DNA from 4 places in the Mesorhizobium sp. WSM4823 genome. Region 1 is predicted to be linked to each of the others. Evidence: predicted binding sites of a transcription regulator. Region 1 holds the regulator's gene; each other region holds the start of a gene.
The links. Region 1 encodes PhoB, which activates phosphate uptake and scavenging genes when phosphate is short. Its sites were predicted from a motif close to TGTCATNNANCTGTCAT; they were not measured.
Positions count from the first base shown of each region.

Region 1 (3,927 bases):
CGCAGCGAACGGCGATGTTCCATCTCGGCTATCTGGTCGAGGAAGGCGCGACCGACAAGATGTTCACCAACCCCGACGACAAGCGCACCCAGGACTACATCACCGGCCGGTTCGGCTGAGCGGTCCGGCGGCGAATTCGAACACGAGGACAGCATCATGGGTGAACATACCGTCGCCTCCTTCGACGAGGAATTGGAACACATCGACAGGCTGATCCGTGACATGGACGAGCTTGCCGCCGCGATGGTAGCTGCGTCGATCCGCGCATTGCTCGCGTCAGACAATGCGATGGCGCAGCGCGTCGTCTCGGACGATGCCATCATGGATGCCCGGCAGCGCGAGCTCGACGACAGCGCGATCACACTGATCGCCAAGCGGCAGCCGATGGCGCAAGACCTGCGCGCCGTGGTTGGCGCAATCCGGATGGCCGGCGATCTGGAGCGCATCGGCGACCTGGCCAAGAACATAGCCAAGCGGGTCAGCGCAGTCGGACAGAGCGCCACGCCGCGTAATCTCTCGCATGGTATCGACGCAATGGCGGATCTCGTTCTCGAACAGCTCCGTGGCGTGGTCGAGCACTACGTGTCGCGAGACGCCAACGCGTTGAAGGAACTACGCGCCGCCGACGAGAAGGTCGATGTCAAATACACGGCGGTTTTTCGGGAGCTCCTGACCTACATGATGGAGGACCCTCGTAACATCACCGCCTGCACGCATCTTCTGTTCTGCGCCAAGAATCTCGAGCGTATTGGCGATCATGTAACCAACATCGCCGAAAACGCCTACTATGTCGTGACCGGACAGCAATTGCCGGCGGATCGCCCGAAGCTCGACGAAACGACGACGGCGCCGGCGACATGACGGGGGTGACCGATCGATGATCGCGCCGCGCATCATGGTGGTGGAGGATGAAGAGCCGCTGGGCGTCCTCCTCCGCTACAATCTGGAATCCGAAGGCTATCAGGTCGAGGTGGTGACACGCGGCGACGAGGCCGAAATCCGGCTGCAGGAAAACGTGCCCGATCTTCTGGTGCTCGACTGGATGGTGCCGGCAGTTTCCGGCATCGAGCTTTGCCGGCGTCTTCGGGTGCGTCCCGAAACCGAGCGGTTGCCGATCATCATGCTGACCGCGCGCGGCGAGGAGAGCGACCGGGTGCGCGGCCTCTCGACCGGGGCCGACGACTATCTGGTCAAGCCGTTCTCGACACCGGAATTCATGGCCCGGGTCAAGGCGCTGCTGCGCCGCGCCAAGCCGGAAGTGCTGTCCAGCGTGCTGAAGGTCGGCGACATCATGCTCGATCGCGAATCGCACAGGGTCTACCGCAAGAAGAGCGAGATCCGGCTCGGGCCGACCGAATTCCGGCTGCTCGAATTCATGATGCGGCACCCCGGTCGCGTCTTCTCGCGCAGCCAGTTGCTCGACAATGTCTGGGGCGAGACGATTTACATCGATGAACGCACGGTGGACGTCCATGTCGGGCGGTTGCGCAAGGCGGTCAACAATGGTCGCATGCCCGATGTCATCCGCACCATCCGCGGCGCGGGCTATGCGATCAGGGAAGATTAGTTCCTCGGCGCGTAAGTTCTGACAGGTCGGGCGTGCGGATCGCATGCTCTGCGATTAGCCGAAACGCTCCTCACTCGTCATCCTGGGGCGGAGCAAGGAGCGAAGCGACGCGGCGCAGACCCCAGGATCCATGCGGCGACTTAAGTGCGCTGCTGCGATCCAGAATTCTGCTCCGCTGCACTCCTCGGCTAAGGTTACGGCATGGATCCCAGGGTCTCCGCGACGGAGCTTCGCTCCTGCTTCGCCCAGGGATGACGAAGTTAGGAATTCGCGCGCTCTTTCGGGTCAACTCAGGCCACGTCCTTCCTGCTCGTGCCGGACTTTCCTTGCGCGCCCGGCGCGAAAATCTCCTGGTCGACGAAATTCAGCGCCTGCATGGCGCAGCCTTCGCGGATCAGCGGCAATTCGTTCGGCTCGGTGTCGAAGGAAATGGAACCCGAATGCTGGCCGCCGGCGGTCTGGGCGATGGCTTCGCGCAGGGCCGGCTCGATCAGGTCGAAGGCGGCAGCGCTGGCGCCGACCATGGCGACCGGCGCTGGATCTATCAACGCGAACAGGCTGCCTAGCCCGAAGCCGAGCGCTTCGCCGGCCTTGCGGTAGGCTTCGCGCTCCGGTCCGTCCGCCTCGCGCGCCCGTGCCGCCAATGCCCGCATGTCGGCATCGCTGACATCGGCGACCGGTTCGGCATTCTCGCTCAATTGCCTTGCATTGCGCCAGATGGCGTAGTTCCCGGCATAGGCTTCGACGCAGCCGCGCCGTCCGCAGCGGCAAAGCGCGCCGCCCGGCCGATGGATCATGTGGCCGAATTCGCCGCCTGAGGAATGGGTGCCGGTGAACAATTCGCCTTTCAACACCAACCCCATACCGATGCCGTGTGAGAGCAGGATGGCGATGAAATCGTTGCGGTAGCGATCCGGGTCGCGCCAGCGCAGCGCCACGGCCATCATGTTGCAGTCGTTTTCCATGATGGCCGGGATGCCGAATTCGCGTTCAAGAATGTCGGCGAAAGCGATGTTCGTTTGCGGCGTGATCGGCGACCACAACATGGCGCGCGCATGGGAATCGGTAATACCCTGGATCGCCAGTGCGATGCGGGCGACGCTTTGGACGTCGAGGCCGGGATCTTCGAGCCGTCGCCGGACGATGGCGACACATTCGCCGATCAGCTCGTCGCGCGACATGGTCAGCGTGTCCAGCCGGCGCTGTTCCTCGGCGACGACTTGTCCGGCATAATCGATGACGGCGACCGACAGGAAATTCAGCGACAACACGACGGCCAACACCGCTGCCGCTTCCGGATTGAGGCCGAGGCCGACCTGCGGCCGGCCGCGTTTCAGCGAAACGGCCTCGCTCGCCCTGCTCTCGGTCAGGATGCTTTCCTGGATCAGGTCTGAACAGATCGCCGATATCGTCGAATGGCTGAGGCCGGTGGTTGCCGCGATCTCGGTTCGCGATGGTTGGCCGGCCCGGCGTACGGCCGAAATCACCATCGCCCGGTTGCGCCGGCGCAAATCGTCATGACGGATTCCAACCGACATCCTGTTGCTTCCTCCCTGTCACCGCGGCGACTCATAAATCGGAAGCCGTCGATAATGTCGGACAAATAGTGGCAGAAGCAGAAGCCGCTGTCACGGTTTATTCCGAGGCTCGAAAAAAAGCCGGAAAGCCATCAAAATCCATCAGAATTGATGTTGACAGCGCTTCGGCGTTGGATCAGTGTTTTTTCGAGGCTCGAAAAAATAGAGCCTTTGTGCCGACCCTCGGGTCAGTCTGGTCGCGCCGCACGCGGTGCAGGGAGGAATATCATGAAAAGATTCACAGCCGCCATTCTGGCGGGGGTCGCCATGTCGCTGACGCTCGCATCGGTCGCACAGGCCAAGGACAAGGTCATTGGCGTTTCGTGGTCGAATTTCCAGGAAGAGCGTTGGAAGACCGACGAAGCCGCCATGAAGGCGGCGATCGAGGCCGCCGGCGACAAGTATATTTCAGCCGATGCGCAGTCCAATCCCGGTAAGCAGCTGACCGATGTCGAAAGCCTGATCTCGCAGGGCGCCAATGCACTGATCATCCTGGCGCAGGATGCCTCGGCCATCGGGCCGGCGGTGCAGAAGGCCCTGGACGAAGGCATTCCGGTCGTCGGCTATGACCGGCTGATCGAGAACAAGGACGTGTTCTATCTGACTTTCGACAACCAGGAAGTCGGCCGCATGCAGGCCCGCGAAGTGTTCAAGGTAAAGCCGGAGGGCAACTACGTCTTCATCAAGGGTTCCGGCGCCGATCCGAATGCCGATTTCCTGTTCGCCGGCTCCATGGAAGTGCTCAAGGATGCCATCGACAGCGGCAAGATCAAGAATGTCGGC
Region 1 is NZ_JBVVQL010000003.1:197,334-201,260, reverse strand. Features, by position in the region: gene pstB (phosphate ABC transporter ATP-binding protein PstB) at 1-119, shown strand, start outside; gene phoU (phosphate signaling complex protein PhoU) at 157-861, shown strand; gene phoB (phosphate regulon transcriptional regulator PhoB) at 878-1,567, shown strand; gene AC0L26_RS09610 (ROK family protein) at 1,858-3,105, opposite strand; gene xylF (D-xylose ABC transporter substrate-binding protein) at 3,373-3,927, shown strand, end outside.

Region 2 (3,927 bases), on a different contig from region 1:
AAAGGCGCGTGCCCATTTTTTTCATCGGGGACACGAGATAGCCGGCAAAGCGTCATTGGCGAGCCATCATTGCCACCTATCTATTGCTTGCGGGTCGGCGGTCGAGGAGGCGACGGATGAACGATAAAATCAACACCCTGGATGAGCTTTTGAGCGATCCGATGGTCAAGCTCGTGATGGAGCGTGACCGCGTGCAGCCGGCCGAGCTTCGCACGCTGCTTGAGGAAAAGGTTCGCCGGGCGGAGGATGATGCGCCGGTCAACCCCGATCGCTTTGTACCGCCGGCTCACATGGTAGCCGAGACCTGCCACAAGCTATGGCTGTGCAGCTAAGCAGAGGTGCCTGACAGGGTCAGCAATCTCTGGCGCTGCCCCGCGGACGCTTCGATGAAGAGGCTCCTAACAATTTGATTCAAACTTTGTTGGTAATTTCTCGTTAGTAATCTGGACTGGTTTGTCCGGCGGCGTTGTCTTGCCATCGGTCTGTTGTGTTTGCGTACAGGTCCAGATGCGGTTATCAGGCGTCGTCATCTTCTCGATCGCAGCGCTGTGCCTTGCCGGCTGCACGTCGACGTCCGGCGTCGATGCGCTGCAAGTGCCGTCCAGTGAGACGACCAGCTCGGTTGTGCGGCCGCCCGCGCCGGTGGCCTCGGTCGATGCGGCCGATGCCGCACCCGCCTTCGCTGAGGAAGAGGCGATGGACCAAGCCGTGGCGATGGCCCCTCCAGAGCCTGTGGAAAGCATCGAACCACCCGCCGAGCCGATTGCCCTGGTGGCGCCGCCGAAGCGGATCGCACGCGCGACACCGATCCTCGCCGAGCCGGTCCAGCGCTATCGTTTTCGTGACGCCAAGCCGATCAATTTCGGCAAGGCCTCGCCCAGGCACCTCGCCGTTCACGGCGTCGATGTCTCGCGCTGGCAGGGCAATGTGAACTGGGACAAGCTGCGCGCGCAGGGCGCGAACTTCGCCTACATCAAGGCGACCGATGGCGGCGATCATCTTGATCCGATGTTCATGAAAAACTGGCGCAATGCCGACGCCGCCGGCCTGAAGCGCGGTGCCTATCATTTCTTCTACTGGTGCCGCACCGCCGGCGAGCAGGCCGACTGGTTCATCCGCAACGTGCCGAGGGTCGAGGGCGCGCTGCCGCCGGTGATCGATGTCGAGTGGAATGGCGAATCCAGCTGCAAGCGGCGGCCGTCGCAACAAAAGGTGCTGGAGAAGATGCAGGTCTTCATGGACAAGCTGGAACGCCACTACGGCCAGCGACCCATCATCTACACCGCGCCCGATTTCTACCGCGACAATCTCAGAGGCGCTTTCCCAGACTATCCGTTCTGGCTGCGGGCGGTGGCACAGCACCCGTCAAAGGTCTATCCCGGCCGCAAATGGGTGTTCTGGCAGTATTCCGGCTCCGGCCTGTCGCACGGCGTGAGAGGCCGCATCGACCTCAACGTCTTCCATGGTGACGAGAGAGCCTGGCGGAACTGGGAAGGCGGGCGGCAGATGGTGGCCGAGGCGGAGTAGGGGCCGGCTGGGAGCATCCTGCCGCTCGCGCCTGCGGCACTGATCGCGGCCGCAGAAACCACCGTTTGCAGGCATTGGGGTGAATATTGAGGAACCCTGACCGACTGTCGCGGAATTGTCATGGATCCGTCATCGCATTGAAATGTCGCTCCTCCAAAGCAGGTGGCTTCCATCCAAACAGGAGACGCCACCCGTGCCCCGCCATTCCGCGCTTTTCGTCCTGACGGCAGCGCTTGCTGCCTCCGTTTCGCTGCCGGCCCATGCCGATGTGATGTTCAACCGGGTCGCGAGCTTCGCGGTCGCCGGAAACCTTCCCGCGGACGTCGAGAAGACCTCGCCGACTTCGTCCGAAATCATCGCGGCCAGCGAAGACGGCATGACGCTGGTCTATTCCGACAGCCCGCTCGGTGCAGTCGGCTTCATCGACATCGCCGATCCCAAGTCGCCCAAGGCCGGCGGCATCGTCAAGATCGATGGCGAGCCGACCTCGGTTGTGGTCATCGGCGGCAAGGTGCTGGCCGGCGTCAACACATCGGAGAGCAAGGCCAAGCCTTCAGGCAATCTCACCGTCATCGATCTCGCCTCCAAGGCGATCGAAAGCACCTGCGACCTCGGCGGCCAGCCGGACTCGCTGGCGCTGAGCAAGGACGGCAAGTTCCTGGCCATCGGCATTGAGAACGAGCGCGACGAGGAGGTGAACGACGGAGAAATACCGCAGATGCCGGCGGGCGACCTCAAGATTTTCACCCTTGCCGAAGGCCAGCCCGATTGCGCGACGATGAAGACCGTGAACCTGGCGGGCATCGCCGAAGTCGCGGGGGACGATCCCGAGCCGGAATTCGTCGCCTTCAACGAGGCCGGCGAGATCGCGGTCACGCTGCAGGAAAACAATCACATCGCCATCGTCAATGCCGAAACCGGCGCGATCGTCACCCACTTCTCCGCAGGCTCGGTCACGCTGGACAAGATCGACACTAAGAAGAACGGCGCGTTCTCTTTCGATGGCAAAATGGAAAACGTCGCGCGTGAACCCGACGCCGTGAAATGGCTCGACAATGACCGTTTCGTCGTCGCCAACGAAGGCGACTACAAGGGCGGCTCGCGCGGCTTCACGATCTTCAGCAAGAAGGGCGAGGTTCTCTACGAATCCGGTCCGTCCTTCGAGTATGAGGTCGCCAATGCCGGTCATTATCCCGACGCCCGCAACAAGAAAGGCGTCGAGCCGGAAGGTATCGAGACCAGCACGTTCGGCGAAGACAGGCTGATTTTCGTCGCTTCAGAGCGTGGCTCCGTGGTCGGCGTCTACAAGGACACCGGTGCAGAGCCTCAGTTTGTCCAGCTCCTGCCGTCCGGCATCGGCCCGGAAGGCCTAGTCGCGATCCCGTCGCGCAATCTCCTGGTCACCGCCAACGAGACCGACCTGGTCGAGGACGGGCTGGCCCGCTCGCAGGTGATGATCTACGAGCGCTCCGAGGGTCCCGCCACTTACCCGATGATCACGGCAAAGCTTACGGCAGACGGCACGCCGCTCGGCTGGGGTGCGCTTTCGGCGCTCGCCGCCGGCGACGCCGCCGGCAAGCTGTTCGCTGCCTCGGACTCGTTCTACGCCAACGCGCCCTCGATCTTCGAGATCGATGCCACGCAGACGCCGGCGCTGATCACCGGCAAGACCATCGTCACGCGTGGCGGCCATCCTGCGCAGAAGCTCGACATCGAAGGTCTTGTCGCCGACGGCGAAGGCGGCTTCTGGCTGGCCAATGAAGGCGATCCAGCAAAGCTCGCCCCGCACGCCATCCTGCGCGTCGACGACAAGGGCGAGATCAAGCAGGAAATCGGCTTCCCGATGGAATTGCTCGCCCACCAGATCCGCTTCGGTCTCGAAGGCATCACCGCGATCGGCGAGGGCGACGACCTGACGCTGGTAATGGCAGTGCAGCGCGAATGGGCCGACGATCCGAAGGGCCAGGTCAAGCTTTTGGCCTACAAGCCGAAGGCCAAAGAATGGTCGGCGGTGCGCTATCCGCTCGAAGCGACCGAAGCTGGCTGGATGGGCCTGTCGGAGATCACCGCGCATGACGGCAAGCTCTACATCCTCGAACGCGACAACCAGATCGGCGACCTGGCCAAGGTGAAGCGCGTCTATTCGGTGGCGCTCGACGCCTTCAAGCCGGCCAAGCTCGGCGGCGAATTGCCATTGGTCGAAAAGACGCTGGTGCGCGACATCATCGGCGACCTGAAATCAGCCACCAACGGCTATGTCGTCGACAAGGTCGAAGGTTTCACCATCGACAGGAACGGCGATATTTTCGTCGCCACCGACAATGACGGCGTCGATGATTCATCCGGCGAAACGCTGTTTTTACGCTTGGGTAACATCAGCGCCGTGAACTGAGGGGCTGT
Region 2 is NZ_JBVVQL010000002.1:327,438-331,364, forward strand. Features, by position in the region: gene AC0L26_RS06490 (hypothetical protein) at 117-332, shown strand; gene AC0L26_RS06495 (glycoside hydrolase family 25 protein) at 508-1,527, shown strand; gene AC0L26_RS06500 (esterase-like activity of phytase family protein) at 1,721-3,919, shown strand.
Region 2: the regulator PhoB is predicted to act here: its motif matches at 1,644-1,660, upstream of AC0L26_RS06500 (esterase-like activity of phytase family protein).

Region 3 (3,927 bases), on a different contig from region 1:
CCACCTTCCCCGCGTCAAAGCGAGGGGAAACGATGTCGAAGCTGCACGCCAATCTTCTTCTGCTGGTCGCTGCGGCACTGTGGGGCCTCGGCAATGTTCCGCAGAAGACCATTCTGGATCATCTCGACCCGTTGAGCGCAGTCGGCATGCGCTGCCTGATCGGCTGGATCCTGGTGCTGCCGCTGATCGCCACCGAAGCCCGGCGACCGCCAGGCGGCCTCTATCGCGCGAGCTTGGCAAGGGTCAGCGTGCTGTTTGCAATCGCGATCGTCCTGCAGCAGATCGGCTATCTTGGCACGTCGGTGACGAATGCCAGCTTTCTGGTCAGCACGGCGACTGTGATGACGCCCTTCGCGGCGTGGCTGCTGATCGGCGAGCGGCTGACAGCGGCTGTCGGCTTCGCCGCCGGCCTGACGCTAGTCGGCGCGCTGCTCTTGTCCGGCGGCATCGCCAGCTTCAACCAGGGCGATGTGGCGGTCATGCTGTCGGCGGGCTGCTACGCGCTCTGGATGGTCGAGCTCGGTCGCCATGCGCAGACCTATGGACGCCCGTTCGCCGCCATGGCGGCGCAGCTCCTTGGCGCGGCGGTGATCAGCCTGCCGCTCGGCTTCTTCCACGGCAATCTGTCGCCTGCCAATGCGTTCGATGCCTGGCCGCAACTGCTTGTGCTCGGCGTATTCTCTACAGCCGTCTGCTTCGGCATCCAGACGATTGCCCAGCGTTTCACCTCGGCCAGCCACGCAGCGGTAATCGTCAGCGCCGAAAGCGTGTTCGGCGCCTTGGGCGCGGCACTTTTCCTGGGCGAGCGGACATCGTTCGTCGGCATGCTTGGGGCGACGATCATGCTCGGCGCCGCCCTTTACCTCGCCACTTCGGGGGACGGAGCGATCAGGCCGGCGCCCGAAAACGGCGCCACCGGTGCTTGAGATTGTGAGACGCAACACCCCCACTATGCGCGGCCCGTTGGCAGGAAACGGGTGGTTTGCTCGCGCTGTTTCACCCATCTGATGTCAGGACGAAGCCACAGGAGGCAAAGCCATGACCATTCATTCGATAGGTTCGAAGGCAGCGGTCCGATCGGCAGAGACGCGCGTCGCTGGATATGATTGGCAGGCATTGGCCGCGGAGATGAGCGGCTATGGCTGCGCGGTCATTGAAAAGCTGCTGACACCGGAAGAGTGCCGGGAGATCGCCGGGTTTTATCCTGACGAAAGCCACTTTCGCAGCCATGTCCATATGGCGCGGCACGGCTTCGGCAAGGGCGAATACCGCTATTTCCGCTATCCCTTGCCCGAGCTGATCGGCGGCCTGCGCACCGCGCTCTATCCGCGCCTTGCCGCGGTCGCCAACGACTGGAACGAGCGCATGGGCATCGCCCAGCGCTACCCGGACAAACACGCCGCATTCCTCGAGCAATGCCACGAGCAGGGCCAGACGCGGCCGACGCCGCTGCTGCTGCAATATGGTCCCGGCGACTTCAACTGCCTGCATCAGGATCTCTACGGCGATCTTGCCTTCCCGCTGCAGGTGGCGATCCTGCTGTCCGAACCTGGCAAGGATTTCACCGGCGGCGAGTTCGTGCTGACCGAACAGCGCCCGCGCATGCAGAGCCGCGCCGAGGTGGTGCCGCTGCGCCAGGGCGACGCGGTTGCCTTCGCGGTCCACAATCGTCCGGTGCAAGGCAGCAAGGGCAGTTACCGGGTCAATCTCAGGCACGGCGTCAGCCGGCTTCGCTCCGGCACGCGCCACACCGTCGGCATCATCTTTCACGACGCGAAGTAAGCTTCGGATGGGCTGGGGGTAGAGGCGACGCGCAGCTCAGGCCGCAAATATTATCCGTTCGTCGGCGGTGAGATGGCGTGCCTTGCCCGTGGCAAGTCGCCGAGCGGCAAACGGCCGATCGCGCACGGGCTTGCCGAATAATTCTTCAGGCAGTCGCGGCGATCGCGGAAAATCCGAATAAAAAAGATTTGCCCCACAAGATCTCTGTCATCCAATCGTTAACCAAGGTTCATACGATGGGCGATGTTGTTTCTCGACCGGCGTTCGTTCGCTGGGCGGACGACTGTTGATATCTGCCAAGACTGAAAATTAGCTATTTGTTTGCGCAGTATAGTCGGGGGTCGCCATGATTTTTCCACTAAGCTTTGCGTCACTTCGGCGCAAATGGGCGAAAATAACCGGAAGTGGCGCCATCACGCTGGCTGTTGCCTTGATGGTCGGGGCTGCTGCACAGGCTGAGCCTATTCGCGGCGCCGGATCGACGCTGGCCGCCCCGATCATCGGCAAATGGGCAGCCGCCTACGAGAGCGCCCGCGCCGATGGCGGCGACTATGTTTCGCCCGATTGGAAGGTCGACTATGAAATCGTCGGCTCGCTCGCCGGCGTCCTGCGTCTCGATCAGCCGGACATGGACTTTGCGGCGACGGATGCACCGATCAACGCTGCCGAGCTCAGGAAAACCGGCCGCCAGCAGTTTCCGATCGTGATGGGCGCCATCGCCGTCGTCGTCAATCTCGACGGTATTGGCCCGGGAAGCCTTCGCCTGACGGGGCCGCTTCTGGCCGACATCTATCTCGGCAAGATCCAGTCATGGTCCGATCCCGCGATCAAGGCGGCGAATCCGGATCTGACGCTGCCCGATCTCAGAATCAGCGTGCTTCATCGCAAGGATGGTTCCGGCTCGACCTTTGTCTTCACGGAGTATCTGTCGGCGGTCAGCGAGGAGTGGAAGGCCAAATACGGCGCCGATACGCTGATCTCGTGGCCGCTCGGCGCCGACGCGGAAGGCACTCAAAACCTCATTCGAGCCGTGCACGACACGAAGGGCGCGATCGCCTATGCCGAATCCGGCCAGGCCCAGCGCGCAAGCCTTTCCTACGCATTGATCGAGAACAAATCCGGCAAATTCGTCAAGCCGGAGCCAGACGGCGTTCAGGCTGCGGCGACATCCGTCGACTGGGCGAAAACGACCGATTTCTTCGCCTCGCTGACCGATCGGGACGGAGACGCCGCCTATCCGATCAGCACGGCGGTGTTCGCGGTCGTTCAGGTCTCTGGCCGTTCGGAACATCGCTATCGCCGGGTGCACGACCTTTTCCGGCTCGCCTTCGCGCAAGGCGCCGGCGACGCCACCGCGCTCGGCTATGTGCCGCTGCCGAAGGCGCTCGTCGACCAGGTCGAACAATACTGGGCAAGGCAAGTGCCCGTCGGAAACTGAGCGGAAGAGCTAGGCTGCCTCGCGCAGCATCTGAACTTAACGTCATATCGCGCCGTGGTAACGGCTTGTTGGGGACTGCGTCACATGGACATAGATATCTTCAAGGACATCCTCGTGCCGGTGATCGGCGGGTTGGGCATCTTCATGCTCGGCCTGGACTTCATGGCGAACGGCATCCAGGCGCTTTCGGTCAACCGGATGCGCGCCTTTCTCGCCAAGGCCGCCGGAACGCCGATCAAGGGCGTGCTGGCAGGAACACTGATCACCGGCGTCATCCAGTCGTCGACGGCGATGAGCGTCATGGTCGTCGGCCTGGTCAACGCCGGCGTCATCGCGCTTCGACCGGCGATCAGCGTGATCATGGGCGCCAATATCGGCACCACGCTCGGCAACGGGCTGATCGCCCTGCCGCTCGGTCCGCTCGGATTGATCCTGGCCGGGGTGTTCTCGCTGATCTACTGCTTCGCCAAAAGTGAAAAGGTCAAGAACATAGCGCTCGCCGGCATGGGCTTCGCGCTCATCTTCTACGGCCTCAACCTGATGACCGGCGGCCTGCGTCCACTTCGCAATCTGCCCGAAGTCATGGCCCTGCTGCAGAGCCTCACGGCCGACTCCTATCTCAACCTTCTCAAATGCGTGTTCATCGCCGCCGGCGTGACCGCCATGATCCATTCGTCCTCGGCGACGATCGGCATTGTGATGGGCCT
Region 3 is NZ_JBVVQL010000017.1:46,603-50,529, reverse strand. Features, by position in the region: gene AC0L26_RS28385 (DMT family transporter) at 33-926, shown strand; gene AC0L26_RS28380 (2OG-Fe(II) oxygenase) at 1,039-1,782, shown strand; gene pstS (phosphate ABC transporter substrate-binding protein PstS) at 2,129-3,220, shown strand; gene AC0L26_RS28370 (Na/Pi cotransporter family protein) at 3,305-3,927, shown strand, end outside.
Region 3: the regulator PhoB is predicted to act here: its motif matches at 1,988-2,004, upstream of pstS (phosphate ABC transporter substrate-binding protein PstS).

Region 4 (3,927 bases), on a different contig from region 1:
AGTTGGCGCCGACGGCGCGCAAACCTTCTTCAGGTTTCATGTCGGCATTCTCGACCACTTCGAAGAACATTTTCCCGAGCGCGCCGATAGTATGGATGCTGACGGCAATGATCGCAGGAATAGGTCCCAGCGAGAAGATCGCCAGAAAAAAGCCGGCAATGACAATTTCCGGAAAGGCGCGGACAATCTCAAGGAAGCGGCGCGTGGCGAACCGCAGCCAACGACTGGCCGTGATATTGCCTGCGGCGAAGAAGCAGAGCAGGAAGCCGAATGTGGCGCCCACCAGCGTCGAAAACAGGGCGATGTTCAGCGTCTCGATCATCCGGTGGAAATACTCCGGAATGTAGATGCTTTGGGTCAGGTAGACCCGGCCTTCTGGATAGTCGAATTTGAGGCTGCCATCGTCGTAAGGGGACGGCAGGTCGAACAGCGCGCGCACCGGGTCGAACCAGTCGCGCGGCTTCAACTCGCCGAAAAAGTCGGCGACGTGGGGGAGGCGGTCGAAGAACTTTCCGGCGTTGGTCTCGTTGGCGAACCAGAGCGAGCCAGAGAGTGCAAGGAGCAGGAAAACCAGGCCCCCGATCGTGTAAAGGCGCCGGCGGGCTGCGAGGTCGCGCCAGTGCCGCTCGACAGTGGCTCCCTCCGGTGAAAGCGCAGGCGCTCGGTATACGTCGGTCGCACTCATCGATAGATCCCCGGCCCTGATGCGGCAACGCCGCCGGTGCACATGGCCCCGGCGGCGTTGTGGCAGTTTGCTTTACGAGCCGATCTTCGCCTTACGGGCGTCGATGATCGGCTGATAGAACGCCGGGGTGACCGGTGAATAGCCCTTGTAATCGCCGCCCTGGATTGCCGAGAAACAGGCCGGATCGGTTTCCGGAAGCTTGGTCAGGAAATCGGTGATCTTCTGCTTGGCGCCGGCGTCGATCGACGTCCGCAATACCAGCGGGCCGTTCGGGATCATCGGCGACTGCCACAATTCGACGAGGTCGTCCATCTTGAGGACGCCCTTGTCGACCATCTTGCGCAGATTGCCCGAGCTGTAGCCGTCCTTGAAGTCGCCGACGCCGGAAGCCCAGGTGGTGCCGGCATCGAAGGTGCCCTTCAGGACTTCGAGGACAAGCTGTTCATGGCCGCCACCAAAACCGGTCGACGCGAAGTAGCTCTTCACATCCATGCCGATGTCCTTGGGCAGTGAAGTGACCGGGATAAGGTAACCCGAAGTCGAATCGGGATCGGCGAAACCGAGTTTCTTGCCCTTCATGTCGGCGAGCGTCTTGATGCCGGAATCGGCACGGGCGACCATGACCGAATGATAGCCGGTCGAACCGTCGGTCTGGACCGTCGTCAGGATCGGTTCAACCGCGTCCTTGTTTTCGAGATAGATCTTGGCATAGGCGGAAGCGCCGAGCTCGGCATAGTCAAGCGTGCCGCCGAGCAGGCCCTGGATGACGCCGTCGTAGTCGGCGGCCGGGAACAGCGAAACTTTCTCGACACCGAGGACTTCCTTGATGTGGTCGGCGAAGCACTGGTAGTTGCGCAGACGGTCGGCCTCGTTCTCGCCGCCGAGAATGCCGACGCGGAATTCCTTCAGGTCTTGTGCCTGAACCGCGCCCATCGCCATGGCGATGATGGAAACAGCACCGAAAAGCATCTTTCTAAACATGTCGGGTCTCTCCTGTTGGTTCCGGCATCGCGCCGGTAGCGTTCGAATTTTGACGGCGCCTTTGACGCGGGCTGGCGATCCAGGCGCTCTTTTGCTGCCCATGGTTTCCCGGATACCGGTATCCACTTGTCGGGATCATGGAACTAGTAGCCGGGAAATGCGGGCTCGAGCGGTCCGGCGGATGCGGCGATTTTTTGCTTGATGGTGACGCTGGTCGAGGTGATGGCCTCGGAGATCTCGCCGCCATTGCTGTCGGCGCCATAGACCCTGCGCACAGCCTCGCGGTTGAGGTCTTCGGACGGGCCGTCGAACACGACCTTGCCGGCGGCCATGCCGATGATGCGGTTGCAATAGGTGCGCGCGGTGTCCAGCGTGTGCAGATTGGTGACGACGGTGATGCCCTCGCGCAGATTGATGTCCTGCAGCGAATCCATCACCACCTTGGCATTGAGCGGGTCGAGCGAGGCGATCGGCTCGTCGGCGAGGATGACCTTCGGCTGCTGCATCATGGCGCGGGCAATCGCAACGCGCTGCTGCTGGCCGCCGGACAAGGTGCCGGCCGGCTGCAGCGCCGTGCGGGCAATGTCGAGACGCTCGAGCGCCGCGATCGCCTCGGCACGTTCTTCGCGAGAGAAGACACCGAGCAGATTGACAAGGGTCGAGCGGTGATTGAGCCGGCCGAGCAGCACATTGGTCAGCACGTCGAGACGCGGCACCAGGTTGAACTGCTGGAAGATCATGGCGCAATCACGCTGCCAGCGCCTGAGCAGCGAGCCGCGCAGGCTGGAGACTTCAGCGCCGTCAAAGAAAATCGACCCTTGGCTGGGATCGATGAGGCGGTTGATCATGCGCAAAAGGGTCGACTTGCCGGCGCCGGAACGGCCGATAATGCCGACCATCTGCCCGTGCGGGATCGAGATATCGACATTGCTGACGGCGGTATTCTTGCCAAACCGGCGGGTGACGCCGCGGATTTCCAGCGTGGCTGTGGTTGCTGACATAGGCTAGTTCCAGTCCGGTCGCAGTGAAGGTCTGTTGACCTTCGCTAGCGCAACGCCATGAACCTGCGGTGTCGGATTGATGTCAGTTTTGTTACTGCCCACAGCCGCGTCGAGCAGAAAGGCGAGTCCACCCAAATCGCTGCCGCCTGGCCAGCATGCATGGGATCAACCGAGGACCAGCAGCTCCTCGAAATGCTTCATGTCCTTGAAGCGGCAAAATGCCGGAGGCCGCAGCTCCATCACCGTAGCCTGACGGGCGAGCAGCGAGAGGCAGTCATCGAATAGCTGTTGCCATTGTGATGCCCTTTCGTCGTCGAGATGGCGGATCAGATAGGCGAAAGTTATGTGAAACGTGTAGCTGTCGTGATCCGGATGCCGGTATCCGAACGGCACCGACAGGGCATCGCGCCACGCGCGCATGATGCGCTCATCCTCGTCGGAGGCGCCGGCAACGGTCAGGCCGGTCGGCACGATTTCGACAACCCTGACTTTGAACGCGCCATGGTCCTCGATGCCTTTCAGCCGCTCAAGATAGAGCTGGGTCATGTCGTCGATGCTGGTATCGAGAGGCACATCCTCAGGCCAGTAGGGAAGACGGCGACGATATTCGATGATGCCCTGGAACAGCGTCATATGCAGGCTGGAGATCGGCGTGAAGGCCAACCGGTCGGCATCCGGCATGGCGCGCATCCGTTCCCGCACTTCGATGACCGCCGCTTCGGAAGCTGAGCCACTGGCGAGATGGCAGACGACCGTGTTGCCGGGCTCGATGAGAAAATTGCCTGACGTGTCGTAGCGCGTGCTGAGATGCGCGGGAGGGTTCAGGTTCGAGCTGGCGAAGAATCCGGCGAGCGACGGTTTGATGGATTGAAGCATGGCGATCTCCAGGGAAAGACCGCGTCCTGTCCGAGTCATGTGTCAGGGATGTGAAACGGCGGGCTCGCCCTGCGTCAGCCGTATTTTTCCAGAAACGCTTCCGCCGAAAGCGCGCGAAAATCATCAAGTGCGGCGCGCAGGCGGACATGGTCCCAATCCCACCAGGCGAGTGCCTGATAGCGTTCCGCGGTGCGGCGGTCGAAGCGTTCGCGGATCGGTTTCGCCGGCACGCCGCCGACAATGGTGTAGGGCGCGACGTCCTTCGATACCACGGCGCCGGCGCCGACCGCCGCGCCATCGCCGACGGTGACGCCGGGCAGGATGGTCGAGCCGTGGCCAAGCCAGGTGTCGTGGCCGATGGTGACGCGCTTGGCGCGACGCTGA
Region 4 is NZ_JBVVQL010000010.1:61,730-65,656, forward strand. Features, by position in the region: gene phnE (phosphonate ABC transporter, permease protein PhnE) at 1-685, opposite strand, end outside; gene phnD (phosphonate ABC transporter substrate-binding protein) at 758-1,666, opposite strand; gene phnC (phosphonate ABC transporter ATP-binding protein) at 1,810-2,667, opposite strand; gene AC0L26_RS22620 (DUF1868 domain-containing protein) at 2,833-3,543, opposite strand; gene AC0L26_RS22625 (DapH/DapD/GlmU-related protein) at 3,618-3,927, opposite strand, start outside.
Region 4: the regulator PhoB is predicted to act here: its motif matches at 2,736-2,752, upstream of phnC (phosphonate ABC transporter ATP-binding protein).